DNA from 4 places in the Kitasatospora sp. GP30 genome. Region 4 is predicted to be linked to each of the others. Evidence: riboswitches for the same ligand, from Rfam matches in the RefSeq annotation. Region 4 holds a riboswitch; each other region holds the start of a gene.
The links. Region 4 has a riboswitch for cyclic di-AMP ahead of P3T35_RS05460 (NlpC/P60 family protein). Riboswitches for the same ligand answer to the same signal wherever they lie in the genome.
Positions count from the first base shown of each region.

Region 1: it holds a riboswitch for cyclic di-AMP, as region 4 does, so the genes downstream of both, P3T35_RS34690 (M23 family metallopeptidase) here and P3T35_RS05460 (NlpC/P60 family protein) in region 4, are expected to answer to the same signal.
Region 2: it holds a riboswitch for cyclic di-AMP, as region 4 does, so the genes downstream of both, P3T35_RS32170 (transglycosylase family protein) here and P3T35_RS05460 (NlpC/P60 family protein) in region 4, are expected to answer to the same signal.
Region 3: it holds a riboswitch for cyclic di-AMP, as region 4 does, so the genes downstream of both, P3T35_RS23295 (transglycosylase family protein) here and P3T35_RS05460 (NlpC/P60 family protein) in region 4, are expected to answer to the same signal.

Region 1 covers NZ_JARZAH010000043.1:33,347-40,245, forward strand. The annotation lists gene P3T35_RS34680 (GNAT family protein) at 1-379, opposite strand, end outside; gene P3T35_RS34685 (hypothetical protein) at 423-1,334, shown strand; gene P3T35_RS34690 (M23 family metallopeptidase) at 1,336-2,229, opposite strand; cyclic di-AMP (ydaO/yuaA leader) riboswitch at 2,243-2,412, opposite strand; gene P3T35_RS34695 (YiaA/YiaB family inner membrane protein) at 2,578-2,865, shown strand; gene P3T35_RS34700 (alpha/beta hydrolase) at 2,969-3,811, shown strand; gene P3T35_RS34705 (TetR-like C-terminal domain-containing protein) at 3,811-4,392, shown strand; gene P3T35_RS34710 (hypothetical protein) at 4,498-4,722, shown strand; gene P3T35_RS34715 (glycosyl hydrolase) at 4,781-6,899, opposite strand, start outside.
Region 2 covers NZ_JARZAH010000035.1:64,308-71,206, forward strand. The annotation lists gene P3T35_RS32155 (glycoside hydrolase family 13 protein) at 1-812, shown strand, start outside; gene P3T35_RS32160 (LacI family DNA-binding transcriptional regulator) at 814-1,857, shown strand; gene P3T35_RS32165 (hypothetical protein) at 1,952-2,161, opposite strand; gene P3T35_RS32170 (transglycosylase family protein) at 2,322-3,485, opposite strand; cyclic di-AMP (ydaO/yuaA leader) riboswitch at 3,493-3,637, opposite strand; gene P3T35_RS32175 (hypothetical protein) at 4,166-5,128, opposite strand; gene P3T35_RS32180 (DUF397 domain-containing protein) at 5,603-5,839, shown strand; gene P3T35_RS32185 (ATP-binding protein) at 6,093-6,797, opposite strand.
Region 3 covers NZ_JARZAH010000018.1:14,776-21,674, forward strand. The annotation lists gene P3T35_RS23265 (hypothetical protein) at 1-93, shown strand, start outside; gene P3T35_RS23270 (AMP-binding protein) at 239-1,714, shown strand; gene P3T35_RS23275 (hypothetical protein) at 1,711-2,718, shown strand; gene P3T35_RS23280 (MarR family transcriptional regulator) at 2,726-3,148, opposite strand; gene P3T35_RS23285 (SRPBCC family protein) at 3,324-3,770, shown strand; gene P3T35_RS23290 (PPOX class F420-dependent oxidoreductase) at 3,925-4,350, opposite strand; cyclic di-AMP (ydaO/yuaA leader) riboswitch at 4,625-4,787, shown strand; gene P3T35_RS23295 (transglycosylase family protein) at 4,794-5,879, shown strand; gene P3T35_RS23300 (YchJ family metal-binding protein) at 5,988-6,407, shown strand; gene P3T35_RS23305 (NUDIX hydrolase) at 6,436-6,899, shown strand, end outside.
Region 4 covers NZ_JARZAH010000002.1:464,876-471,774, reverse strand. The annotation lists gene P3T35_RS05465 (C40 family peptidase) at 1-839, opposite strand, end outside; gene P3T35_RS05460 (NlpC/P60 family protein) at 1,017-2,108, opposite strand; cyclic di-AMP (ydaO/yuaA leader) riboswitch at 2,112-2,264, opposite strand; gene P3T35_RS05455 (NlpC/P60 family protein) at 2,581-3,606, opposite strand; gene P3T35_RS05450 (NYN domain-containing protein) at 3,806-5,215, opposite strand; gene P3T35_RS05445 (hypothetical protein) at 5,329-5,574, opposite strand; gene P3T35_RS05440 (rhomboid family intramembrane serine protease) at 5,746-6,519, shown strand; gene P3T35_RS05435 (Lrp/AsnC ligand binding domain-containing protein) at 6,516-6,797, shown strand; gene P3T35_RS05430 (aminotransferase class V-fold PLP-dependent enzyme) at 6,844-6,899, opposite strand, start outside.

The DNA of each region.
Region 1 (6,899 bases), on a different contig from region 4:
CGAAGTCGCACAGCATCCGGGCGATCTCGGTGGCGTACCCGAGCCCCCAGGCGTCCCGCCGCAGCGCGTACCCGATGAACGCCGCGCGCTGCGCCTCGGTTCCCTCGATGCCGAGCACCGCGTTGCCGAGCGGCACGGCGTCCTCGCCGTCCTCGGTCAGGGTGGCGGCCATCCGGAAGACGGTGCGCGGCTGCTTCTCCGCCTCGTCCAGGTAGAGCGCGACCTGGTCGGCGCAGTCCTCCCGGTCGCGCGGCTCGAACGAGAGGTAGCGGGCGGTCTCCGGATCGCCGAAGATCGCGTGCAACGCGTCGATGTCGCGCGGCACATGGTGGAACTCACGGATGGTGAGCCGTGGCCCGGTGAGCAGGACGGGGTGCATGGCACGTACGGTAGTGCCCGCCGAAGCGGTTACCGTACCGGTCATGGACGACGAGAACCTGCGGCTGGCACCCCGGCCGCACACCGCTGAGCTGCTGCGTTGGGCTGCCGAGCAGGGTCTCGACCCAGTGCCGGAGGGTCCGCTGAACGCGGTCCTGGCGCTGCTCGAACTGGGTGACGCCCGGATGTACGACGGCTTCCCCGAGCTCACCTCCGCGCTGGTGCAGGAGCTGCTCTACGAGCGGATCCACCTGTATGTGCAGCCCGCCCCGGACGAGGACCCGCTGGCCTACGGCGCCGCCGTCCGACTGCTGATCGACCACCAGCGGGCGGCCCGGCGGTTGAACGCCAAGCGGCAGCAGCGGCTGCACGAGGAGGCCGAGTGGCAGGGCGAGCTGCTGGCCGGGCTGCTGCGCCAGCCGCACCTGCTGACCTGGCCCCGGCTGTACACCCTGCTGCTGCGCGCCGCCGGGGTGGACACCGCCGACGAGAACGCGGTGCGGGCCTGGCTGGACTGGTTCCGGGTGCTCGATCCGCACGACCGGATCGCGGTGCTCGCCGAACTCACGGAGCTGGAGCAGCCGGAGGGCGTGGACGGCTGGACCGAGGGCGTGCTGCTGTCGATCGGCATGGCCACCGACGGCGCCCGGCTGCTGGTGGAGGACCACCTGAAGCAGCGCAGCTACCGCAACCTGGCCGATCTGACCGCCCTTGGCCTCCCGATGCCCGCCGAACTGGCCGGCGACCTCCCCGAGTTCGAGGCGGCGGTGCAGGCCGAGGCGGTGCGGCTGCTCGGGCAGTGGACGGTTCCCGGGCTGCCGGAGCTGCTGCTGACGGAGTATCAGGACCTGGCGCCCGAGCCGGGCGCCGCCGAGGTGGACCAGTACATCGTCAAGCGCGGCCTGGTGGAGCTGCCGGACATCGGGCAGTGGGACGGCACCGCCGAAGGCGAGTGAGCTAGTCGGTGACCCCGTGCGCCTGCAGCCAGGCCAGCGCGTCGTCCGGGGCGCCGCCGCCCGGGCGGACCTCCAGGTGCAGGCGCGGGCCGGTGGCGCGGCTGCCGGTGGCGCCGACCTGGCCGAGCACGGCGCCCGGGGCCAGCTCCCCGCCGGTGGCGGAGATCGAGGCGAGGTGGCAGTACCAGAGCTCGGTGCCGTCCGGCAGGGTCTGGATCACCCGGTAGCCGTAGCGGCCGGACCAGCCGGCCGAGCTGACGGCGCCGGCGGTGATCGCGCGCACCGGCGTGTGGGCGGGCGCGGAGATCTCGACGCCGGTGCGCAGCTGCACCCAAGGGGTGGCGGCCGGGGTGTCGACGGTGTAGCCGGGCAGCGGGGAGACGGCGGCCGGCTGCTCGGCGGGTGCGGCCATGGCGGCTTCGGAGGCCTCGGCGGGAGCCGCCGGCTGCTCGGTGCGGGTGGCCTGCTCGGTGGCGGCCGCCTGCTGGGCGGCCCGCTTGGCGGCTGCCTCCTGCGCGGCGGCCAACCGGGCCGCCTCCTGCCGGGCGCTCTCCTGGTGGGCAGCGCCCTGGCCGGCCGTCAGCTGGTCGGCGTCCTCGCCGTCCTCGGCGCCCGGGGCGCCGTCGGCCTGCTGCTGGATGCGGGCGGCCAGCGCCAGCCCGGGGTCCGCCTGGTCGGGCGCGCTCACCGCGGGCGCGGCGCTCGTCGGGGCGGCGGCCGCGGCGGCGGTGGCGGTGAAGCCGGTGGCGCCGAGGGCGGCGGCCATCGCGGTGACTCCGAGCACCGGGGCGCTGGTGCGGGTCTGCTTGGGCAGCCGGTGGCGGGCGGTGTCGTCGGGCGCGTCGGGGTGGTCGAGCAGGCCGCTGTTGCCATGCGGGGTGTGCGTCAACGCCACGGGGGGCGCGCTCCTTTCCTTCCCTCGCGCCTACCGGGTTAGCTGACGGGTTCGGAGCGGAAGGTCTCCTACCGAGCGGCCCCGGCCGTGGCCGGGATCGCTCCGATTCACCCCAAGGAACGGTGGTTCCCCGGCTCCCGACCTGCGGTTGAGGCAGGCCTGCGGATTAGGCGACGCGCACGGTGCCGTCAGGGTACGGCGTTTCCGACCGCGCTGCGTTATCAAACGTTAATCCTAGGAGCTCCTGATTCCAAGCCGCCCCCGTGGGATTGACCGCCCCTCACGCTGAGTGCCGAACTGAGTACGCGTACTCAGGTGCCGCGCACCGGAGTTGGCGATCCTTCACACATGACTTCCTCGGTGCAGCCGCGTACCACGTCCGCCTACTACGTCCAGGCGATCCTCTCCTTCGCCCTTGCCGGCAGCGGACTCGCGATCGGCATCGCCTATCTGCCGGTCAGCGCATGGGTGCGCGCCTTCCTCGCGCTCGGCGCGCTCTACACCGTGACCTCGGCGTTCACCCTGGCCAAGGTGATCCGGGACCGCCAGCAGGAGGGCGAGGTGGTCAACCGGGTCGACCAGGCGCGCCTGGAGAAGCTGCTCGCCGAGCACGATCCGTTCCGGGTGGAGTCCTGATGCCACTGGCCGTCCAGGGGTTGACGGCTAAGGCTATTAGCCATAGCTTTGTGGGTGTCGGCAGCAGCCGGCACCCACCGATCCCGGTCAGGAGGCCCGCGCCATGAACGCCACGAACGCCACCAGCACCGCCCCGCAGACCCAGTACCTCCGACTCCCCGGCGGCACCCTCGCCTTCGACGACACTCCGGGCACCGGCGGCGGCGCCCCGGTGCTGCTGCTCCCCGGGATGCTCCAGGACCGGGCCCTGTTCCGGCACCTGCGCCCGCTGCTCGCCGCGGCCGGCCACCGGGTGATCACCATGGACCTGCGCGGCTGGGGCGAGTCCTCGATCGACTGGGACGACTACAGCCCGGCCTCGGCGGCCGCGGACGCCATCGCCCTCCTCGACCACCTGAAGATCGACAAGGCCGTGCTGGTCGGCCACTCCTACTGCGGTGCCAGCGTGGTCCGGGTCGCCGCCGACGCGCCGGAGCGGGTGGCCGGGATCGTGCTGATGAACGCCTTCATCGAGAAGGTCCCGGCCACCGCCTTCGAGAAGGCCATGGTCAAGACCCTCGGCTCGGCCGTGCTGGCCTTCCCCAAGGTCTGGGGCTACTACCTGAACAAGGTGGCCTACCCGGGCGGAGTGACCGAGGAGATCGCCGCCTACAACGCCGGCCTGGTCGCCGACCTGCGCACCCCGGGCCGCCGCAAGGCCACCCGCGGCCAGGTGTTCGGCGACTCGGCGCCGATCGGCTGGAGCACCGGGGTGAACGTCCCGACCCTGGTGGTGATGGGCAGCAAGGACCCCGACTTCCCCGACCCGGAGCTGGTGGCGGGCCGTCAGGTGGCCGCGCTGAACGGCCGTAAGGTGATGATCGACGGCGCCGGTCACTACCCGCAGGCCCAGTTCCCGCAGGCCACCGCCGACGCCCTGCTCCCGTTCCTGAAGGAGGTGGCCTGATGCCCCGTGCCGGACTCAACCCGGACGCCGTGGTCGACCACGCCCTGGCCCTGATCGACGAGGACGGGCCGGACGCCCTGACCCTGGCCGCCGTCGCCGCCAGGGCCGGGGTCGCCGCTCCCTCGCTCTACAAGCACGTGCCGGGCGGACTGGCCGGACTGCGCCGACTGATCGCCATCCGGGTCACCACCGACCTGGCCGGGGAACTGCGCCGGGCGATCGCCGGGCAGCACGGCGAGCCGGCGGTGACGGCGCTGATGCAGGCCTACCACTCCTACGCGATGACCTATCCGCTGCGGTACGCGGCGCTGCCGCAGGCGCCGCTGCCCGGCGACGAGCAGCTGATGGACGCGGCCACCCTGCTGGTCGGCACCATCTTCGAGATCCTCGCCGACTACGGCATCACCGACTCCGAGGCGGTGCACGCGGCCCGCTCGGTGCGCGCCATCGCCCACGGCTTCGCCTCGCTGAGCATCGCCGGGGCGTTCCGGCTGAGCGAGGACCTGGCCGAGACCCAGGACCGGCTGCTCACCCTGCTGACCGACGGCCTGCGCAACTGGCCGGGTGCGAAGAGCGACTGAGCGCCGGAGCAAAGGTGATTCTCACCCTGGTGTGATGGTCTGCGGATCGGATAGGACTTCGGATAGGACTAAAGTCCCTCTCACCCGTGGAGACCAGGAGGGGCCATGACCCAGCAGCCCGGCACGGCCGACGGCACCACCGCGGTCCCCGCCCAGCGGACCGCCCCGGCACCGCGGCCCGCCGCCCCCACCACCGCACCGGCCGCACCGGCGCAGCCCACCGGCTGGGCCGCCGTGCGCCGCGGGCTGGCCGTCATCCGCGGACTGCGCTCGCTCGCCACCGTGCCGGCCCGGCCGCAGCCGGGCTACGGCGAGGTGGACGGGCAGTAGGGCGCATGACGAAGGGGGCCGGGAACCCGCGCCCCGACCCCCTCGCTGACCTACTCGGCTACTGCTCGTTCTGGTCGAGGTCGTCCACCTTGAACGACCAGATGCCGCGGCCGTGAGTGGCCGCGTAGAGCCGGCCGTCGGTGCCGAGCGTCAGCTGGTCGACGGCGACCGCCGGCAGCTCGCCCACGCGCTGCCACCCGCGCTGGCCCGCACCCCGGTAGAGCACGCCGAGGTCGGTGGCCAGCGCCAGCCCGCCCGTCTTGGTGATCACCAGCGAGTCGGCCGGCACATCCGGCAGGTTGGCCGAGATGTCCGCCCAGTGCGCACCGGCGTCGGTGGACTCGAAGACATGGCCGACGCCCGCGCCCGGACCCGAAGTCCAGGCCCGCGAGAAGCCGTTGACCGCGACGAAGACGTGGCTGGGGTTCTTCGGGTCGATCGCCAGACCGGCCAGGTAGCGGTTGGGCACGGTGCCGTCGGCCGGCAGGGTCAGCTGCTGCCAGCCGGTGCCGTCCGCGTTGCCGACCGCGATGCCGCGGGTGAAGCCCTGGTTGTTGCACGGGCCGCACCAGGCGGCGTAGACCTTGCCGCCCGAGGACGCGACGGCGGTGGCGACATGGCCGTCACCGAGGTCGTAGGCGCTCGTCCAGGCGCTGCTGTCCCGGATCGCGTAGCCCTGGCTCTGCACCCAGACGTGCCGGCCGCCGGCCACCCAGAGGTTGCCGTTCTGCTGGTCCGCCGCCATCGGGGCGATGAACCGGGCACCGGCGCCGCCGAGCGCGTTGTCGGGCGGGGCCACCGAGAAGGTGGTGGCCTTGCTCGGGTCGGTCAGGTAACTGCCGTCGTTGACCGCGCAGTTCTGGGTCACGTTGATCGCCAGGTAGACGTACTCCTGGGCGATGTTGCAGCCGTTGGCCGGGTCGGTGAGGGTCTCGCCGCCGTCACCGCCGAAGTTGGAGCCCATCACCTTGTCGCCGCGGCCGCGGAGCATCGACTGGCCGTTGTCCTGCATCCCGCCGGTGACCGAAGTGCCGCCGTAGGTCAGGTCCTTGCCGACCCCGACCGAGTAGTACTCCAGGGTGTCGATGGTGCCGTCGTTGAGCGAGGTCCAGTCGGTGCCGTGGCCCAGCGCGTCCACCTGGCCGCTGACCGGGCGGGAGTAGAGGCCGCCGTCGTTGCCCGCCAGCACATAGGACTTGCCGTTCAGCGAGCCCACCGCCAGCGCGTGCTGGTCCGGGTGGGTGGTCTGCGGGCAGCTGCCGCTCTGCTTGGTCGGGTCGATGCTCCAGCAGGCGAAGGTGAAGTTCCAGTACGGGCCGACGGTGTTCCAGGTGGCCCCGCCGTCCTTGGACTCGAAGACCTCCTCCAGACCGGCCCACAGGTGCTTGGGGTCGTTCGGGTCGACCTGGAGCGACTGGTCGTACCAGGACTGCTGACCCGGCAGCTGGCTGGACGAGGTGAGCGCCGAGCCGGAGCCGGCCAGCTTGCTCGCGTCCGCGACCTTGGTCCACGGACCCAGCGGGGAGCCGGAGTCGGAGACGAAGATGCCGGCCAGCGCGCTGGGGGCGCCGGAGTTCTGCATCGTCGGGGACTGGTCGATGGCGTAGTACTTGGAGCCGTCGGCCGAGCGGGCGAAGGTCACCTCACCGATGTCCGCGGCGTCGGACGGCAGGTCGCCCAGCGCGCTCACCCGCTGCCAACTGCCATCCGCAGTCTGGCTGTAGAAGCCGTTGTAGGTGTCGCCGGTGCGCCAGCCGACGGCCAGCACCACCTTGGACGGGTCCTTGGGGTCGATGGCGATGTCGTTGGTGAGGTTCTTGTAGGGCGCGTTGGGGTCGGCGGCGAGCTTGCCGCCGGGCAGGTAGTCGGGGTTGGGCGCGAACTCCAGGGTCCACGGGCCGCTCAGGTCGGTGGTGGAGTGGCTCCACACGCCCTTGCTGGTCGCCGCCCACACCTTGTCGCCACCGAACCGCAGCTCGTGGATGGTGGTGCCGTCCAACTCCGGGCCGCCGACCCGGGACTTGGCGCTGAACTCGCCGTGCTCCGGGTGGTCCAGCACGAAGACGCCGGCGCCCAGGTAGGCGTCGGAGTTGGTGGAGGCCTCGCCGGTGCCCAGCCAGAGCCGGCCCTTGCCGTCCAGCGCCAGCGCGCCGGTGGCCTGGGCGGGCAGCTTGTCG
Region 2 (6,899 bases), on a different contig from region 4:
CCACCGTCGAGCGCACCGCCAACTACGTGCGCCCCGACGAGATGCACCAGGCCTTCAACTTCCAGTACCTGTCGACCTACTGGGACGCGGCCGGGCTGCGCGAGGTGATCGACGCCTCGCTGGACGCGATGCGCCCGGTCGGCGCGCCCACCACCTGGGTGCTCTCCAACCACGACGTCACCCGGCACGCCACCCGGTTCGGCAACCCGCCCGGCGGCACCCAGCTGCGCACCCCCGGCGACCGCGAACTGGGCCTGCGCCGAGCCCGGGCCGCCACCCTGCTGATGCTGGCGCTGCCCGGCTCCGCCTACCTGTACCAGGGTGAGGAACTCGGCCTGCCGGACGTCACCGACCTGCCCGACGAGGTCCGCCAGGACCCGTCCTTCTTCCGCGCCAGCGGCCAGGACGGGTTCCGCGACGGCTGCCGGGTGCCGATCCCGTGGTCCGGCGACGCGGCGCCCTACGGCTTCGGGCCGGTGGCCCAGGGCCCGAGCTGGCTGCCGCAGCCCGCCGAGTGGGCCGCGTTGAGCGTCGAGGCGCAGACCGGCGACCCGAACTCCACCCTGGAGCTCTACCGCAGCGCGCTGGCGATCCGCCGGCAGCGGCCGGAGCTGGGCGCGGGCGACCGGGTCCAGTGGCTGGATGCCCCCGCCGGGGTGCTGATGTTCCGTCGGGGCGACTTCGTCTGCACTGTCAACACCACAGGCCAGCCAGTGGAGTTGATGGTCCCGGGGACGCTGCTGCTGAGCTCCGTCGAGGACCGGCAGCCGGGTGTGCTGCCCGCGGACAGCACCAGCTGGTGGGCGGTGTGACATGGTTGCAATAGGCTCTGGGCTCGTGACTACGGCGCGACTCTCGGACATCGCGGCGCAGGCTGGGGTCAGTGAGGCCACCGTCAGCCGCGTCCTCAACGGCAAGGCGGGCGTCTCCGCGACCACCCGCCAGACCGTGCTGGCGGCTCTCGACGTGCTCGGCTACGAGCGGCCGACCCGGCTGCGCCAGCGCAGCGCCGGGCTGATCGGGCTGATCACCCCGGAGCTGAGCAACCCGATCTTCCCGGCACTGGCCCAGGTGATCGAGCAGGTGCTCAGCCGGCACGGCTACACCCCGGTGCTCTGCACCCAGACCCCCGGCGGCTCCACCGAGGACGAACTGGTCGAGATGCTGGTGGACCGCCAGGTCGCGGGCATCGTCTTCGTCTCCGGGCTGCATGCCGACACCACCGCCGACCACGACCGGTACGCCAAACTGACGGGCCGCCAGGTGCCGTTCGTGCTGATCAACGGCTACAGCGAGAAGATCGCCGCGCCGTTCATCTCGCCGGACGACCGGGCCGCGATGTGGATGGCGGTGCAGCACCTGGCCGAGCTCGGACACGAGCGGATCGGCCTGGCGGTCGGGCAGCGCCGCTTCGTGCCGGTGCAGCGCAAGATCGAGGGCTTCACCGCCGCGATGCGGTCGGTGCTCGGGGTCGCCGCCGAGGAGGCCGAGCAGCTGGTGCACTCCACCCTGTTCAGCGTGGAGGGCGGGCACGCGGCCGCCGGCGCGCTGCTCGACCAGGGCTGCACCGCGATCGTCTGCGGCAGCGACATGATGGCGCTGGGCGCGATCCGGGCGGTGCGCCAGCGCGGGCTGAGCGTGCCGGGGGACGTCTCGGTGGTGGGATTCGACGATTCGCCGCTGATCGCCTTCACCGAGCCGCCGCTCACCACCATCCGCCAGCCGGTGGAGGCGATGGCCACCGCCGCGGTGGACGCGCTCCTCGAGGAGGTCGGCGGCCAGTCCACCCAGCGGACCGAGTTCATGTTCCAGCCGGAGCTGGTCATGCGCGGCTCCACCGGAGCCCGGCCGCGATAAGAGTCCATCTCAGCGCCGCTCAGCGGGTGCCGCCGGCCCTTCGGGGTCGGCGGCACTTCGCGTTTCGCGGGCGGCCGGTCAGCTGGTCGGCCGGTCAGCCGCTCTCGGCGTCGCTGCGCCGCTCGTGGGTGAACCGGCCGGCATCGTCGGCCTCGCCGGTGCGGGCCTCGGTGCGCCGGGAGCGCGCCAGGTAGTCACGGACGATCAGTTCGACCGCGTCCTGCGGGTTGCCGGCGCCGCTGAGCATCATCACGTCGATGGCCAGATCGGCGTCCAGGCTGACGGTCACCTTGGGCTTGGGCACGGGTTCTCCTCGGGTCTGCCGGAGCCCTCAGCATGCCCTGTGGCGCCGTACCCGGCCAGGGCCCGACCGGGGAACGGCCGAGGGCCGCCCCACGTGCGGGAGGCGGCCCTCGGCTGCTTTCGGTGCGCGGCGGCTCAGCGCCTGCCGCTGGTGCGGCGGGTCAGACCCGGCCGGCGAAGTCCGGGGTGTAGTTCGAGATGGTCTCGAACTTCACGCCGGCGCTCGGGTTGGCGGCCTCCACGAACTTGCCGCCGCCCACGTACAGGCCCACGTGGTAGACACCGGAGGCGGTGCCGTTGCTGGACCAGAAGAGCAGGTCGCCCGGCTGCAGGCTGTCCAGCGACACCCGGGTGGAGGCGGCGGCCTGGTCGGCGGCGATGCGCGGGATGGAGACGCCGGCCTGGGCCATCGCGGCCTGGGTCAGGCCGGAGCAGTCCCAACCGCCGTTGCTGCTGCCGCCCCAGACGTAGGCCTGGCCGACCTTGGACTCCGCGAAGCTGATCGCGGCGGCGAAGGCACCGGTGGCGCTCTGGGCGCTGGTGGAACTGCTCTGCAGGCTGGTGGTGCGGGCCGGGACCGAAGCCGGGGCCGGGGTGGCGGCGTCCGAGGAGTCGTCAGCGTTCTTGGCGGGCGCCGCGGGGGTGGCCACGGCGACCGTGCCCAGCTCGAGCTTCTCGCCCGGGTAGATCCAGTTCGGGCCCTGGGTCAGCACCGACTTGTTGAGGTCGTAGAGCTTCTGCCAGCCGCCGTCCACGTTGTGCTTCTGGGCGATGGTGGACAGCCAGTCGCCGGGCACCACGGTGTAGGTCTGGTGGTCGGCGTGCTGCGCCGGGGCGGCCTGCGGCGCCGGAGCCTGCTGCTGCGCGGGGGCGGCCGGGGCGGCCGGGGCGGCCGGGGCCGGGGTGCTGCTGGTGCTGCCCGCGCTGGTGTCGACCTGCGCCGGGGCGCCGCCGGCGGTCAGGCCCGCCTGGATGGAGCAGACCGGCCAGGCGCCGGGGCCCTGGTCGGCGAGCACCTTCTCGGCGACGGCGATCTGCTGGTCCTTGGTGGCCAGGTTGGCCTGCGGGGCGTACTGGGTGCCGCCGTAGGCCGCCCAGGTGGAGGAGGTGAACTGCAGGCCGCCGTAGAAGCCGTTGCCGGTGTTGATGCTCCAGTTGTTGGTGCTCTCGCAGGCAGCGACCTTGTCCCAGACCGAGACCGGCGCGGCGGAGGCGGTGGTGGCGGTGATGCACGGCAGGGCCAGGCCCAGGCCGAGCAGGCCGGTGGCGGCAATCGCGCGCTTGGCGTTGCGGGACGGACGGTTCGTGCCAGTCGTGGGCAGCATGAAGACGCGTTCCTCTCCTACGCCTACGAGGTGAGCTGTCGGATTCGGGCTGGAGTTGCCCGGCCGTGCGTGCACGGCTTCACCCCAAGCCCCGGTCTCCCGGGGCGGCTTACCTGGGTCCCCCGCTCCTGCCGTGGTTGCGTTTTCGCGCCGCCAGCAGGGTCGGTGGCAGGACTCGGCGTCCGGTCTGCTGGGTCCGTGTGACCACGAACGGGGAGCACGTTAGACAGACATAAGAAGGAATCGCAAACAGCTGTGAGTGACATCACACAGTGTTCACTCGACCTTCAAGATCGCCATGTGGCGGTAGCTGATGGGGCGTTGGGTCGCGGACCGGCAACTGGGTTGTTCGCCAGCGAAGTTGCCGCCCTTTCAGGCTGATGGGCCATTCAAAATCCGAGGCCCTCGCGGGAGGCTTTCCCGGCAACTTCCAAGGGACTTGAAGGTGCTCTGACAGGTACTCGTTACCAATTCGAGACCGGTGGCCTGACGGGGTGCTAGAAGGGTCAAAACGGACAGATGTGGGCAGATTGACGAACCCTGTGAAGGCATGGCCCCGAACTGAGCCCCTGCCAGCGGAGACCAGCGGAGGCCGGTGGGCGTCGGTGGGTGTCCGTGCATGTGAAAGGCCCCGCCCGCGTCCCAGGGGACGCGAACGGGGCCGGCCGGACTGCGGGGGCTCAGGCCTCCTCGGAAGCCTCTCCAGCGGCCTGTGCGGGGAGCCGCGGGCCCTCCGCGACCGGCTCGGGCTCGGCGGGCTCGGGCAGCGCGGCCAGGTACACCGAGGCGATCAGCTGACCGACCGTCGGGTAGGCGCCGATCGGCGCGGCGCTCGGGCAGCCGGTCTCCTCGGCGGCGGCCAGCAGCGCCTCGCCGCTCACCTCCGGGCCGATCACCAGCGGGGCCAGGGCGGGCCGCTGCGAGCCGGTGGCCCGCAGGTGCTCGACGGCGCCGGCCACCGAGCCGGGCACGTCCAGGGCGGCGGCCACCACCGGCACCGCCAGCCGGGCCGCGAGCAGCACGCCGGTGACGCCGGCCGCCGCGGCGGCCTCCTCGCCGCCCACCGTGGTCAGCACCACGCCGTCGGCGGCCGTGGCGATGGCGAACAGGCGGGCACGGTCGGCGCGGGCCAGACCGGCCTCGGAGAGCCGCACGTGCACCGCCTCGGCCAGCAGCGGGTGCGGGCCGAGCGGCTCGGTCACCTGCGCCCCGGTCTCGGCGGCGAGCTGGTGCAGCCCGGCCAGGAAGTCATGGGGTCCGGTGGCGAGCGGCACCAGCACCGGGGCGGGCAGGCCCAGCTCGGCGGCCCGGGCCACCAGGTCGGCGACGGTGGGGGCGGTGTGGCCCGGCTGCGTTTGGGGAGCGTCCTGCTCGTCCCGCTCCTCCTGGGCCGCCGGCTCGGCGGCCGTGGTCGGCAGCCAGCCGGCCAGCATTTCGATGCCGGGCTGTTCGCCGCGGATCACCGAGATCAGCTCGTCCACCACCGCCACCGCCTCGGGCGTCGCCTCGGCCGGCACCGCGAGGACCAGCGGCGCCGCGCCGACCGGGACCTCGGGGCGCTCGGGACGGCGGTGGCGCCCCCGTGCTCGGGAGCCTGGCGTGCGGACGGGCAGTTGTGCGCCCGGGATGGCTGCAGTGCTCATGGCGCAGAATCGTAGGACATACGCGTGATCAGTCCGCATCGGGCTGCCGGTCGATTGCCCGCCGCCCGGCTCCGCTCCGCCGATGGCAAGGCCCGGCGTCCGGAAAACCGGCCTCTCGTTCCATTGATGTGACGGAGTGTGAGGGTTCGGATGCGAACTCGACCGTGGAATGGGCCTGTCAATGGCTGAACCGGTCAGAGAGTCGTGGACGTCCCCTGACACGGGGTGACGATCGAAGAGCTGAATCACCCTCAAATGTCCAGTTCTGTCTGGCGGATTGTGTCGGTTTGGCGAGGGTTTGTCACATCAAGTTCCTGACGGTGCACGCGCAAAATCGCATGCCGATGCACGTGCATTAGCGTTATCATCACGACAAGTAAGGCATTCGCCCTGCCCGTACGAGCCGGAGGCGGCCGGCGGCCGGAGCGGTCGGGCGCCGAGCGCTATGAGCACTCCAGCTCTTGGGAGAATTCGATGCACCACACGTACAACGGCATGCCCGCGGCAGACCTCGAAGGCGTGGTCTGGCAGAAGAGTCGCCACAGCAACTCCAAGGGCAACTGCGTGGAGCTGGCGGCCCTCGATGGTGGCGCCGTCGCCATGCGCAACTCGCGCTTCCCGGACGGCCCGGCCCTCATCTACACCCGGGACGAGATCGAGGCGCTGCTGCTGGGCGTCAAGGACGGGGAGTTCGACCACCTGGTCGCCTGATCCCTGAGCCACCGTCAGGCCGCTTGCCGGGCCAAGCGATCGGACTGGGCGCCGCCGCGGCACAGGGGAGTCTGCGGCGGCGTTTCGCATGTCCTCGGCGCCCCTTGTCGGTTGGGCCCCCGGGTCGGCTGCGCAGTTCGGCCGCGCGGTTCGGCTACTCGCTCTGGCAATCGCAGGCTGGGCCCGCGGGTTGGGCCCGGGAACGCGAAACGCCGCGCGACGGCGCGGCGTTCGGTCGGGCGGATGAGGCCCGTCAGGCTGAGCGGCGGTGACGTCCGATCGACGCAGCGTCAACCGCCATGGAGGGCAGGGAAGTCGGTGCCCCCTCGGCCTGGAAGACGGCCCAGACCACCTTGCCGGTCCCGGAGGCCAGCGGGTGCCAGCCCCAGGAGCAGCTGAACGAGTCGACCAGGTGCAGCCCCCGGCCTGACTCGGCCACGAAGTCGGCCTCCCGGGTGACCGGCCCCTGGCAGCTCGGATCGCTGACGGCACAGACCAGTTGGTCCCCCCGGTGGACCAGGCTGATCCGGATCGGCAGCCGGCCGTCGACCGGGCCCGGCTGGATCGGGAACGGCTGCTGCCCCGGCAGGTCCGCAGCGGTCGGCTGGCCGATCGCGTGCCGCAGCGCGTTGGTGACCAACTCCGAGGCGACCAGGGCGACATCGTCGAACATGTCGCCAAGGCCCCAGCGCTGCAGGGAGGTTCTGGTGAAGTCGCGGGCGGTCTTCACCGCGTCATAACGAGGGGGGAGCGTGCAGGTGACCACGTCAGGGTCGATGGCAAGCGCCGTACCGGTGCCCATGAAGAGCTCCTCCCATAAGGGGGCGGACACGGCTGGACCCGGCGGGGTCATGCCGGTCACCTCCGACTCGCTCGGCCGCTTCGCCACCGCCTCGACCGGATGCATGGGGTCGACGACGAAGCCCGCGGGACTGTCACAGGGGGCGTGCAACTGCACGTGCACCATCGTGCTCTGTGCTCACGGCGGATGCAAGAGTCGATTCACGTGCAGTCGCACTATTGGCATATGCAGACGCCGGATGCACGTGCATCCGTACGT
Region 3 (6,899 bases), on a different contig from region 4:
CTCACCACAGGGAAGGAGACCGCCGTGGTCAAGCACTACCTGAAGTACGCCCTGAGCACCCTCAGCGCCGCGATGTTCCTGCACATGACCTGACCAGGTCGCCGTGCCAGGCCTGGTCGGGCCGCGCGCCACCGCAGGGCACCGGCCCGACCGCTCGGACCGGCCTGGACCGGGTCCCCCGCCCGGCCCAGGCCACCCCGCACCCGGAGGCGAAGAGCAGCTCTGTGGAGAGGACACCGTGTTCGCCAGCGCACTGAGTCAACTGCGGTACGCCGCCGCCGTGTTGCGAAACGGTCCGATCCGACCGCGGGACCTCGACCGGATCGCCCGCGAACTGCTCGCCACCCTCGCCGAGTTCGGCGAACCGGGCGACGACACCGCGCTGCTGCCCGGCCAGCGGGCGGCCGTCGACCCGGCGGTGCGCCGCACCATCACCACCCGCAGTCTGCGGGCCACCGCCCGGGCCGCGGTCCGGCACACCGCCTACTACCGGCAGGTCTTCGACCAGTTGGGGCTCAACCCGGACGCCCTCGACCTGGCCGGCTGGTCCCAGGTGCCGGTGACGCCCAAGCGCGCGCTCCGGTCGCTGCCCGCCGCCTTCGTCTCCACCGCGGCCCGGCCCGCGCTGCTGGCACTCACCACCGGGACTACCGGCGCCCCCACCGGAGTCTGGTTCTCCCGCACCGAGTTGGAACTGCTCACCGCCCTGAGCACCATCTCGGCAGCCATCGGACTCGGTCTGCGGCCCGAGCACACCGTGGCCTACGCGGGCTGCTCGCGCGCCACCCTGGCCCTGCTGAACTCCGAGGAGTCGGTCACCCGGATCGGCGCCGGCTTCGTCCAACTGGGCACCATCGACCCGGAGTCCGCCCTCGACCGGCTGGCCACCCCGCTCGGCCTGCCCGGCAAGGCCCCGCAGATCACCCATCTCACCACCTCCGCCTCCTACTTGGCCGCCCTGGTGGCCCAGGCCGAGCGCGGCGGCTGGCGCAGTGAGGACTTCGGACTGCGGCGGATCAGCATCGGCGGCGAAGTGCTCTCCACGCCGCTGCGGGAGCGGGCCGCCGCCACCCTGGGCGGCCAGGTGGCCAATTCCTATCTGATGACCGAGCTGGTGCCCGCCGGCGCGGCCCCGTGCTCGCAGGGGCATCTGCACCACGGCACCGAGTTCGGCCACCTGGAGGTGCTGGATCCGCAGAGCTGGGAGCCGACCGCGCCCGGCGCCGTCGGCATGGTGGTGCACACGCCGTACGTTCCGTACCGGGAGTGCACCCTGCTGCTGCGCTACGCCACCGGCGACCTGGTCCGGCTGCCCGCCGAGGGGCCCGACTGCGAGCTGGCCGAGCTGCCGGCCACCTCGGACGTCGTCGGCCGCTGGAGTGGCCCGCTCAGTGCCGTCCTGCCCACCCGGGACCTGCTCGACCTGCTGGAGGCCGAACCCGACGTGCCACTGCCCACCAGATACGCACTGACCGACGATCCCGGCGGCGCGGTGCTGCACGTGCTGGTCCGCCGGCTGCCGTCGGCCGCCCTGCTCGGGCGCCTGGAGGACGGCGCCACCGCCGCCGGCCTGCCGCTGGCCGCGATCCGGCTGTACGACGACCGCGAGGCCATGCCGCCCACCGTCCCGCTCCGCGCCGATCTGCGCGAGCACGGCTTCGCGGACCTCGGCCCGTCGCCGAGCCGCCCGACCCGCCTGGCCGGCCGCTCATGAACACCACCGCCCTGGCCGCGCTCAGCGGCGTCACCGCCGTCGCGATCGCCCTCGCCCTGGGCTATCTGGCCCGGATCCGGATCCCCCGACCGCCCGTCGGCGTCTACACGGCCGGGGACGTCGCCGTGGTCTGCGTCGGCGTGGTGCTGGCTCCGCTGCTGGATCTCGCGCTGCCGACTCCCGTGGTGGTGACGGTCTTCGGCGTGGTGCTGGGCACCGCCGTGCAGTTCACCCTCGCCCCGGTGCTCGGCGGCCGCTGGGCCTGGCTGCCGGCCGCCGCCGCGGTCGGCACCACCCTCGCCCTGCACGCCTCCCCCACCGGGGTGCTCGCCGCCACCGACGCGCTGCTGCTGATCGCGGTCGTCGGGGTGGCCAACCTGTGGGTGCAGAGCGGCATGCGGGCCGCCCATGTCGCCGCGCTCGCGGCCGTGTTGGCGGTCTACGACCTGGTGGCCACCACGCTCACCTCGGTCACCCTGCGGTTCGCCGCCGAGGTGCAGGGGCAGCCGTTCGCCCCGCAACTGGCTCTCACCCGCGGCGCGTTGCCGGTCTCGCTGGGCCTGGGAGACCTGCTGCTCCTGGTGCTCTTCCCCCTCGCCGCCGCCAAGGCGTACGGCCGCCGGGCCGCACTGCTGGCCGCCGCGGTGGGGCTGGCCGTGGTCAGCGCGGTCAGCGCGCTCTTCGCAACCCACGTCCTGACCACCGGCTTTCCGCTGCTCGCCGCGCTCGGCCCGCTGATCGTGGCGCAGCAGCTGTACTGGCGGCAGCGCTGCGGGCGGGAGCGCAGCTGGGCCGAGTGGCGGTCCGGCGCCCGCGAGCCCGCCCCGCCGCCGGTCAACCCGGCCGAGGCGGCGCTGCGTGCCACCGGCGCGCCCGGCCTGCCCGAGGACTGCTGGCTGGCGGTGCGCGACGACCGGGTGGTGGGCGTCGGCGCCACCCCGGGCCGGGCCCGCCGCGACGCCCGCCGCCTCGGGCGGACGCCGACGGCGGTGCGCCAGCGATGAGTTGACGTCACGTCAGATTGCGCTCCACCAGGCTCAACAATCGTGCCAGCTCCGCCTGTTCGGCCGCCGAGAGGCCCCCCAGGGTCAACTCCTCCAGCTCGCCCCAGATCTCGCCGACCTGCTCGCACAACGCCTGCGCCGCCGCCGTCGGTGCCACGATGACGGCGCGGCGATCGGTCGCGCTGCGACTGCGGCGCACGAAGCCGGACTGCTCCAGTCGCTGCACCATCCTGGTCACCGTGGAGGCGTCCAGGCCCAGCTGCTCGATCAACTCGCCCTGCGGCAGCGGCCCGCGATCCCAGAGCAGCATCATCAGCAGCTCCTGCCCGGCATGCAGACCGGAGCGGCGCAGCAAGCGCTCGGCCGCGGCGCGATGCAGGCGGGAGACCCGGGCGATCGCATGACTTGTGGTGTCTCGTATGGCAGGCACTTGATGATTGTACGCCCAATCGCCTGATGTGAATCCTTGCTACTCCCCTTGCCAACGCAGAGGCTTGGGGATTTACTTGGCCGTACAAGCAATGGCCGTACAAGCAATGGCCGTACAAGCAATTGGCCGCGAGGGGCCACAAGCCGGACTCCGGCAGACGAAGGGGGAGCCAGTCATGCGCGCCATCAGTGCGAGTGTGCGAGCCAACGACCCGCAGCGCGGCGACCGGATCGCGTTGGACCGAGCGGCGATCTGGGCCGGCCTGGTCCGCAAGGCGGAGAACGCCGTGCCGTTCGTGGCCGCGATGGACGAGTGCCGGGTGCTGGAGCGGACGGCGAACGGCCTGGTCCGCGAGGTGGTCTTCCACGGCGAGCGGGTGCGCGAGACGGTGGTCTTCGAGCCCATGACCCGGGTCAGCTTCTACCGCGACGACGAGCAGGCCCGCTGGGTGATCCACAACGACATCGAGGAAGGCGCCGACGGTGAGCTGCTGCTCACTTTCCGGGCCGAGCTGGACCTCGGCGGCGGCTCCGATGAGGACGCCGCGGCGGACCGGATGCACGCGGGTTATGTGAAGGCGATCGAGACCACGCTCGCCCTCAGCCGCGAGGCGCTGGGCTGAGGGCGGGGGCGCACGAGGCGCTCGGCTGAGCCCTGGGGGCACGAGGCACTCGGGCACGTGGCACTCGGGCACGAGGTGCTCGGCTCCCAGGGCCGCGCGCCGGGGTGCCGCCGTCCGCGCCGGGGGCGGTCGGCGGCACCCCGGTCCGTCAGCGTCAGGGCGTCTGCCCGTAGAGCCGCTCGACCCGCAGCGTCAGCAGCCGGCGGCGCTCCTCGACCATCGCGGCGCGGTACTCCGCCCAGTCGGGGTGCTCACCGCTGCCGGCCCGGTAGTAGTCGACCAGCTGCGCCACCGTGTCGTCATCCGGCGCCTGGGCGACCGGCGTCAGCTCGGCCGTGCCTTCCGCGACCGCCCAGGTGAAGAAGTCCGGGCTGGTCACATGGAGGCTGACGCGCGGGTCACGGGCCGCGTTCTTGGCCTTGGCGCGATCCGCGGTGACCGAGACCCGGATCAAGTCCCGCTCCGGATCGTAGACATAGAAGATATTGGACAACTGCGGGCGCCCGTCCCGCTTGATGGTGACCAGCACACCACGCTTCCCCGATGCGAACAGCTCACGCATCCTGGCTTCGTCGGCCATCAGACCTCTCCTCCGCTCCTAGACATGAACTCGACACAGACTCGACACGAACCGGACAGCAACCAGCGGGTCGACCTCGGGCATCAACGATCCACGCGACCTCCGCCGTCCCAGTACATCCTGCACAGCATGACCAAGACTCCACGTGATGAGCGTGTGATGTCCACGATGCGGGGTTGTTACCACCATGATGATCCGTCTAGTCTGCCTGCCAGCTGGCATCTGCCGGCACCCATGCGCGGCACGCCTAGTCCTGCCCACCGCGCCCGGGATCCTGACCACCACACCACGTCAGGGCAGGAGCGGGGGACCCAGGTTCAGTGCCGTCCCGCGCGGCTAGGGGTGAAGCCGCCCACCGGATCCGTCCGGTCAGGCGGCCGGGCCAACCTCCCGGCCCGAACCCGACAGCTCACCTCGCAGGCGTGCGGAGAGGAAACAGACCCATGGTCTTCACCGGCCCTGGCCGCCATCGCCGCCCGACCCAGACCGAACGGGCCGTCGCGGCGGCCACCGTGGCGGGCGCGGGGCTGGCGCTGCCGCTGCTCGCCGCCACCGGCGCGCACGCCGCCCCGGCCAGCACCTGGGACGCCGTCGCCCAGTGCGAGACCGGCAGCAACTGGACCATGGACACCGGCAACGGCTACTACGGCGGCCTCCACCTCACCCAGCGCCAGTGGGACCACTACGGCGGCGACGAGTACGGCGCTGAGCCCTCGCACGCCACCAGCCAGCAGCAGATCGAGGTGGCCGAGGCGCTGTTCGAGGACCAGGGGCCGGGCACCTGGGGGCAGTGCGCGGTCACGGCCGGTCTGACGACGCCGGGCAACTCGCAGGGCGGGCCTGGCGCGCCCGGTACGCCCGGTACGCCCAGCGCTCCCGGTACGCCCAGCGCGCCGGGTGCTCCGACGACTCCCCCGGCGAGCGCGCCGAGCGCTGCCCCGAGCACGCCCGCCACGCCGGGCACGCCAGGCGCCCCGACATCCCCGGCCGCGCCCGGTCTTCCCGGCCTGCCCGGCGCACCTGCCGCACCTGGTACTTCGGCGGCCCCGCCCGCGTGGACGAACCCCGCAGCGCCCGCGAGCCCGGCCACCCCGGCGCCCGGCGCACCCGGCAACGCCGTCCCGAGCGCCCCGGCAGCCCCGAGCACCCCTGCCACTGCGGGCGCCCCGACGGCCGGCGCCGCCCCCAGCACCCCGGCCCAGGCCGGCACCCCCGCCCCGGCAGCCCCCAGCACCGCCGCGGCGCCCACCGGGCCGTCCGCCGCCGTACCGGCGCCCGCTGTGCCCGCCGCGCCCCCGCAGCAGACCGGCACGCCGCAGCCCGTGCCGCCCGGCACCCAGGCGCCCGGCACGCCCACGACCGCGCAGCCCGCCGCCGGCGGCTACACGGTGCAGCCCGGCGACTGCCTCTCGGAGATCGCCTCCACCCACCACCTGGACGGCTGGCAGCAGTTCTACCAGCACAACGCCGACGTGGTCGGTGCCAACCCGAACCTGATCCTCCCGGGCCAGCACCTCCAGTTCCCCTGATCGGCTTCCTCTGATCACCTTGTTCTGATCACCTTGTTCTGATCATCTGACGGGCCGTGGGCCGTGGGCCGTGCGAGTGCACTCCCCACGGCCCGTCACAATGGAGTCATGTCCCGACGCACCGCCGCGAAGCCAGCCGCTCAGCCCACCACCTGCCCCTGCGGTCTGCCCGCCGCCTACGCCGACTGCTGCGGCAAGCTGCACCGCGGCCTCGCCCAGGCCGCCACCGCCGAGCAGCTGATGCGCTCGCGCTACAGCGCCTTCGCGGTCCGGGACATCGCCTATCTGCTCCGCAGTTGGCACCCCGACACCCGCCCGGCCGAGCTCGACCTCGACCCCGGGCTCAGCTGGGAGCGGCTGGAGATCCTGGGCAGCACCGAGGGCGGCCCGTTCCACACCGCCGGCACAGTGGAGTTCCGCGCCCACTTCCGCGAACGCGGCCGGTCCGGCAGTCTGCACGAGAACAGCCGCTTCGTCCGCCACGACGGCGCCTGGGTCTACCTGGACGGCGACCACTCCGAGGACTGAGCACAGACCACCGCCGAAAGGATCCGCGATGGCCCAACTGCCGCTCGCCGACCATCTGCGTACCCTCCCGCACGGCATCGTGTTCGCCGCCGTGCACTTCACCGACGGCGACGGCCACCCGCTGCTGCTGAAGTCCGTCTACGACCCGGACGTGTGGCAATTCGCCGGGGGCAACCTGGAGTTCGGCAGCGACCCGTGGGACAGCGCCCGCCGGGAGGTCCGCGAGGAGACCGGTCTGCTGCTGCCGGCCCAGCCTGCCCCGCCGCTGCTCGCCCTGCTCTTCGTGGCGGCCGCGGGCGAGTGGCCGTTCAAGGTCGGGGTGGTCTTCGACGGCGGCACCCTCACGGCCGAGCAGTTGGCCGGCCTCGCCCTCGACCCGGCCGAGCACACCGAGTTCGCCGTCCGCCCACTCACCGAGTGGCGCACCGAGCTCACCCCGGCCCGACTCGCCCTGGTCGAGGCCGTCGCCCGCGCCCGGGACACCGGCCGGGC
Region 4 (6,899 bases):
TACATCAGACCGGAGCAGTCGAAGGCATCGGGCCCGGTGGCTCCGTAGACGTAGGGCGACCCGAGCTTGCCCAGCGCGGCGGCCAGCGCGATGCCGGCGCGGTCCGAGGAGGGCGGCGCACTGCCCAGGTCGAGCCGGTCGGTGCCGCGGGTGGCGCGCTGCTCGGCCTCCCGCTCGTCCTGTGCGGCCAGCTGCGCCCGGTCGTCGGCGGTCAGGGTGCCGAGCAGGGCCTGGGCGCTCTTCAGCCGGTCCTGCAGCTGCTGCCTGCTCTGCGCCAGCGTGCTGCGGACCGCCTCCAGCTGGGCCAGCCGGGCGGTCGCCTCGGCGCGGCGCTGGTCCAGGGCGCGCTGCTGCTGCTGGAGCGTGCGCAGCGAGTCGGCCCGCTGCTCACCCGCCTGACCGAGGCTGCGGGCCTCGGCCAGGTAGCGGGTCGGGTCGCCGGAGAGCATCAGCTGCACGGCCGGGTCCATCCCGCCGGAGCGGTACTGGGCGGCGGCGATCTCGGCGAGCGCGGTGCGGGTCTCGGTGACCGCCTCCTGGTCCCGGGCCACCGCCGTCTGCAGCTCGGTCGCTTCGCGCTGCAGCCGCTTGGCATCGTCCTCGGCGGCGGTGGAGCGCTCCGACGCCTGCTCGGCCTCCGTGTAGAGCTGGTCGACCTGCGCCTTGACGCCGGCCCGGTCCGGTCCGGGGCCGCCGGGCGCCGCCTGCGCCGCGCCGCCCGCCGCTATCGCCAGCGCCGTGGTCGCGGCGGCGGTGACCGCCAGCACTCGGGAGAGCCGACGCTCGGCGCCCTGCTGGGGAGTGCGGCCCGGGAGCACCGGGCGTTGCGGCATCGTCATGGGCTGACGACTCCAATCGGCGGCGGAACAGATCCGCGCCGACGTTAGCGAGTCGGGACGGACGAGTCCAAACCCCCGCCGATACGAATATTTGACCAAGAATCGGACATTCAGCCGAAAGAGCCCGGCCCCCGAAGCGGGGACCGGGCTCTTTCCTGACGAACCGTCAGGGACGCGTCAGACGCGGATGATGGCCGCGATCGGCATCACCGTGGCGTTCTCGTAGTGCACGACCGCGCCGGTGTGCGGGGCGTGGATGATCTGCCCGCCACCCACGTACATGCCGACGTGGTGCTCGTCGGCGAAGTAGATGATCAGGTCGCCGGGCTGCGCGTTGGCGATGTCCGTGCCCACGTTGGTGCCGATCGTGGCCTGCTCCTCGGAGGTGCGCGGCAGCGAGACGCCGGCCTTCGCGTAGGCCCACTGCATCAGGCCCGAGCAGTCGAACGAGGACGGACCGGCGGCACCGTAGACGTACGGCGAGCCCAGCGCGGACTCGGCGGCGGCGATCGCGGCCTGCGCGTGCGAGCCGGCCGGGATGCTGCTCAGGTCGGTGCGGGAGCTGCCGCGGGAGGCGGCGTCCTGCTGGCTCGCCTGGTCCTGGGCCTTGGCGGCGGCGGCCTTGGCAGCGGCGGCGGCCTGGGCCTCCTGCGCGGCGATGGCCTGCTTCTGCTGCTCGGTCAGCGAGTTGAGCAGGTCCTGGGCGGCCTTCAGCTTGGCCTGGGCGTCATCCTTGGCGGACTTCAGCTGGGCGGTGGTGGAGTCCAGCTCGGCCAGCTTGCCGCTCGCGTCGGCCTTGTCCTGGTCGAGCTTGCGCTGCTCCTGCTGGAGCTCCTTCAGCGTCTCACCCTGGCTGGTGTTCAGCTGGTTGATCGAGCCGGCCTGATTGAGGAAGCTGTCCGGATTCGCGTTCAGCATCAGCTGAACCGTCGGGGATATCCCGTCGTTGGCGTACTGGTCGGCGGCCACACCGGCCAGGCCGTTCTGCAGGTTGGTCACCTGGTCCTGCTGCCGGGCCACCTGGTCCTGCAGGTCGCTGACCTGCTTCTGCAGCGTCTGCTGCTTGGACTGGGCCGTCATGTAGGCCTGGTTGGCCGCCTCGGCCTTCTGGTTGAGGTCGTCGACCTGGGTCTTCACCTGGTCCAGCGTCGGCGCCGGGTCGGCGTGCGCGCTGGTCTGGGTGGACAGGGCGACGGCGGTCGCCGCAGCAGCGGTCAGGATCGACGCGCGAGTTCGGCCGACGGGCTTGGGACGACGGTGGGACGCCACGAATCCTTCTTCCTCGGGCCGCCTACCGGGTGAGCTGACGGGTTCGGGCCGGAAGCATGCCCTACGACGCCTCACCGGCCCGCGGGCCGACCTGGCGCCGATTCACCCCGGAGGAACATGTGGTTCCCCGGCTCCGGTCCACAGCACCCCCGCAGGGACTCCCCTCGGGCCGTCAACTGCCCGGGCTGCTTTCCGAACTCGGCGGGACCTCCGCTGCCACCCGGGTCGGGTGATCGCCATCGCATCGGTCTGGAGCCGACCCTAGTAACAGGTCCGTGATGTGTTCAAATCCTTGTCGGAATTACTTACGAACTTTGACTGTCCGTGATAAGCGCATCACCCAGTGGTGACCAAGACGCAGACGAACAGGTGTCCCAGCTCACAGCACGGACCACGCGGGCCCGGACCCGCGCTGACCGACCCTCAGCAGGAGGGCCGGCCAGACGGATCGACGGGGAGTCAGCGGGTCGGATCAGACCCGGCGGATGGTCTTGATCGGGCCGATCGAGGCAGCGTCGGCGATCCGCACCACGTCACCGGTGTGCGGGGCGTGCACCACCTTGCCGTTGCCGATGTACATCCCGACGTGGTGCGCGTCGGCACCGTAGATCACCAGGTCGCCGGGCTGCGCGTCGGCCAGGCTGGGCACGGCGGTGCCGACCGTGGCCTGCTCCTGCGAGGTGCGCGGCAGCGAGACGCCGGCCTGCGCGTAGGACCACTCCATCAGGCCCGAGCAGTCGAAGGTGGTCGGGCCGGTGGCGCCCCAGACGTAGTAGTCGCCCAGCCGGGTCAGCGCCTGCTGCACCGCGCTGCCCGCGTAACCGCCGGCCTGCGGCAGGCCGATCGGCGTGCGGACGTCGCTGCGCGAGGCGTGGTCGCCGGCGGTGACCGCCGCCCGGTCGGCCGCGCTCAGCGAGGCCAGCAGCTGCTGCGCCGCCGCCAACTTGCCCTGCACATCGGTCTTGGCCGCGTTCAGCTCCTGGGTCGAGCGGTCCAGCTCGGCCAGCGTGTCGGCGGCTTCCTTCTTCTCCTGGTCCAGCTTGCGCTGCTGGTCCATGAGCGACTTCAGCGCGTCGGTCTCGGAGGTGGTGGCCATCTGCATGCTGGCCGTCTGGTCCAGGTAGGTCTGCGGGTTGGAGTTGAGCATCACCTGGACCGCGGGGTCGATCCCGCCGCTGCGGTACTGGTCGCCGGCCACCGCCGCCAGGCCGGACTCCAGGTCCGTCACCTGCTGCTGGGTGCGGGCCACCTGGTCCTGCAGCTGGGTGGCCTGCTGGCGCAGCTGGGTGGCGCGCTCGTTGGCCCCGTCGTACTTCTCGGACGCCGCCTCGACCTGCTGGTTCAGCCCGTCGATCTGCGTCTTGACGTCGTCCACCGACGGCTTGGGGTCGGCCCAGGCGCCGGGCTGCGCGGAGAGGGCGACCGCCGTCGCCGCAGCGGCGGTGAACACGTAGACCCGCGCACGACTCGGCTGCTTGGGACGGCGGTGGGACGCCACTGGACCGCTCCTTCTTCTGCCGACCGCCTACCTGATCGGGTGAGTGGCCGGAAAAATAGGTTTGACGCCGGACCCTACTGAACATCAGAACCCTGCGCTACTCCCCCGGCCGCGAACCACCTTCGGTCGAACGGCCTTTACCGGGCCTTCACCGGCGCTCGACTGGCGACGGTCGAACCGGCGGTAGGCGCACAGCGGCTCAGCTGCGCGCCAAGCGGTTGAGCAGCAGGACCGACGAGACGGGGCGCGCGCCGGCCTTCCGCACGCCGTCGGCCACCTCGCGGTCGGCCGAGACCACCACTACCGGACGGCCCTGCGGCTCGGCCCGGACCAGCTGGCGGATCAGCTCGTCCGCGGTCTGCCCGGTCCGGCTGAACCGCACCCGCACCCCGCGCGGCGGCGCCATGATCACCGGCACGTCCAGGTCCTGCCCGTCGAAGACGCAGGTCACCTCGGCCTGGGTGCGCTGCGCCAGCATCGCCAGGCCGCCGAGCAGCCGCAGCCGCTGCTGCTCCAGCGGCAGCGTCGGGTAGCCGGTTTTGGTCACGTTGTAGCCGTCCACCACCAGGTGGACCTGAGGAATCGCCAGCAGCTGGTCCAGCAGCGCCGGATCGTCCTCGGCCAGCCCGCGCCGGGCCACATCGTGCGGCGAGGCGGTGCCCGGCACCACCGCGTCCACCAGGTCGGCCGGATGCAGCTGGGTGACCGGGAGCGCCAGCTCGCGCTGCAACCCCTGAGCCGACTGCAGCACCGTGTCCAGCAGCAGCCGCAGTCGCATGTCGGCCACGCTGCGCCCCTCCCGGGCCGACCGGCGGCCGGACTCCAGGGTGCTCTCCAGCTCGGCCACCCGGTGGCGCAGCCGGCGGTTCTCGCTCTCCAGGCCGGTCCGCTCGGTGGCGGCCACCGCCTTGGCGCTGTCCAGCTCGCCCTGCAGCTTGCGGCTCTCCGCCTGGGCCCGGCGGGTGTCGCTCTCCAGACTGCGCACCTTCTTGCGCAGCGCCTCCAGCTCCCGGCGCACCCCCTCCCCCTCGGCGCGCTGGCGCTCCAGGTCGGCCCGGGCCAGCGCCTTGGTCGCGGCCAGCTCCTCCTGGAGCTTCTCCAGCAGCCGGGCGGCCTCGGCGGCCGCGTCGGCCACCTCGGCCCGCTCCGCCTGCTCGCCGGCCTCGGCCACCAGGCGGGTCCAGCCGCGGGTGCGCAGCAGGTAGGCGGCGGCGGCCACGTCCAGCGGCTCGGCGGCGCCCGGCACCTGGCCGGCCTCCAGGGCCGCCACCAGGTCCGGCTGGCCGGCCCGCAGGCGGTCCGCTATCCGGGTCCGGAACACCGGGTCCGCCTCCAGCGCCGCGGCCACCGCGGTGCCGGCGTACCGGGCGCGGCGGGCGGCGGTGAACTTGGCGTACGGGCGCAGGGTGGCCGGCAGTTCGGTGAGCGGCAGCCCGCCGAGCGCGTCGGCGGCCAGCCCCACCACCCGGCGGCGCACGCCCTCGGGGAGCGGGCGGTCCAGTTGCTCGGCCGGCCCGGCCCCGGCCTCGCTGGGGACGTCGGCCGGCAGCGGCTCACCGCCGGCGGGCTGGGGCCCCTCGGGCTCGGCGGCCTGACTCGCTGCGTCCATCGCGTCCTCGGCTCCGATCCCTGGTCTCCTGACACACCGCTCGGTGCAATTGTCTCGTGTGCGGCATGCCACGAACACCACGCACGACACGGCACCCTCGCGGGTCCAGGGTGTCAGGCTTCCTCGGCGGCGTCCGGCCGGGGCACCAGCTCCACCTGGTCGACCGCGTTGCACCAGCGGCAGCGCACCGACTCCAGGGTCTCGGTGAGCACCTCGCGCTCCTCCACCTGCGGCTCGCCGGCCAGGTCGAGGTGGACGAACTCGACGACCCGGGAGGACTTGGTCACGTCGAATCGGGTCAGATTGCCGCAGAGCGTGCAGCGCCAGCGGGTCTCGGCCGTGGGCACGGGGACAGGCATGGGGGTCCTCTCGATCGCTGGTCCGGAGCGGGTTCCGGCCAGGGCCCCAAGCCTAGGGCCTGAGCTGCCGGCGCCGGCCGCCGGACAGCGGACCGTCCACCTGCTGGACGGCTCACCCGCTCGCCGTACACCGGGGTGTCACCACTGGTGCGGCGCGGAATGGATCGGCTCATGCTCCCGACCCGAGCGCAGCCGGTGCCGCTGGTCTGCTACGTGCTGATCGCGGTGAACTGCCTGGTCTTCCTGGCCGGGCCGAGCGGGGTCAACCCGGCCTACGGCACCCAGCCCGCCGCCCGGGCCTGCGCGGCCCAGCGCTACCAGCAGCGCTGGGGTGCCATCCCGGCGGAGCTGCTGACCGACCGTCCGCTGACGCCCGCCCAGCTGACCCGGCTGGCACCGGTGCTGCCGGGCTGCCCACCGCAGCCCACCCCGGACAAGCTGCCCGCGGTCTCCGCGGTCAGCGCGCTCTTCGTGCACGGCGGCTGGCTGCACCTGCTGGGCAACATGCTCTTCCTCTTCGTCTTCGGCCCGGCGGTGGAGCAGCGGCTCGGGCGGGCCAGGTTCCTCCTCTTCTACCTGGCCGCCGGACTGCTGGCGACCTACGGCTACGCGGTCACCGCGCACTCGGGGGCGCAGGCGCTGCGGCCGCTGGTCGGCGCCTCGGGGGCGATCGCCGGGGTGCTGGGCGGGTACCTGCGGCTCTATCCGAAGGCCCGGGTGACCGCGCTGGTGCCGGTGCTGTTCTTCCTGCCGCTGCGGTTTCCGGCCTGGCTGGTACTGGGCCTCTGGTTCGCCATGCAGTGGTGGTCGGCGCGCCAGGGCGAGCCCGGGGTCGCCTACCTGGCACATGTGATCGGGTTCGCCGGCGGGTTCCTGGCCCTCTGGGCCCTGGGCCGCCGGGCCCGATACCCTGACCCCATCCCCCAACCAGGAGCCACGCCGTGATCACAGCCATTGTGCTCATCAAGACCAGCATCGACCGGACCCCCGAGATCGCCGAGGCCATCGCGGCGATCGACGGGGTGAGCGAGGTGTACTCGGTGACCGGCGGGTGCGACCTGGTGGCGATGGTCCGGGTGCGCCGGCACGACGATCTGGCCGATGTGATCCCGGGCCGGCTGAACAAGGTGCCGGGCGTGGTGAGCACCGAGACCCACATCGCCTTCCGCACCTACTCCCAGCACGACCTGGAGGCGGCGTTCGCCATCGGCCTGGACAGCTGACGGCCCGGCGGCGGGTGTCCGCTACTCGACGCCGGGTGCCCGCTGCTCAGCGCCGGGTGTCCGCGACGCAGCGGCCGCCCTCGTTGCGGTAGGTCCAGCGCG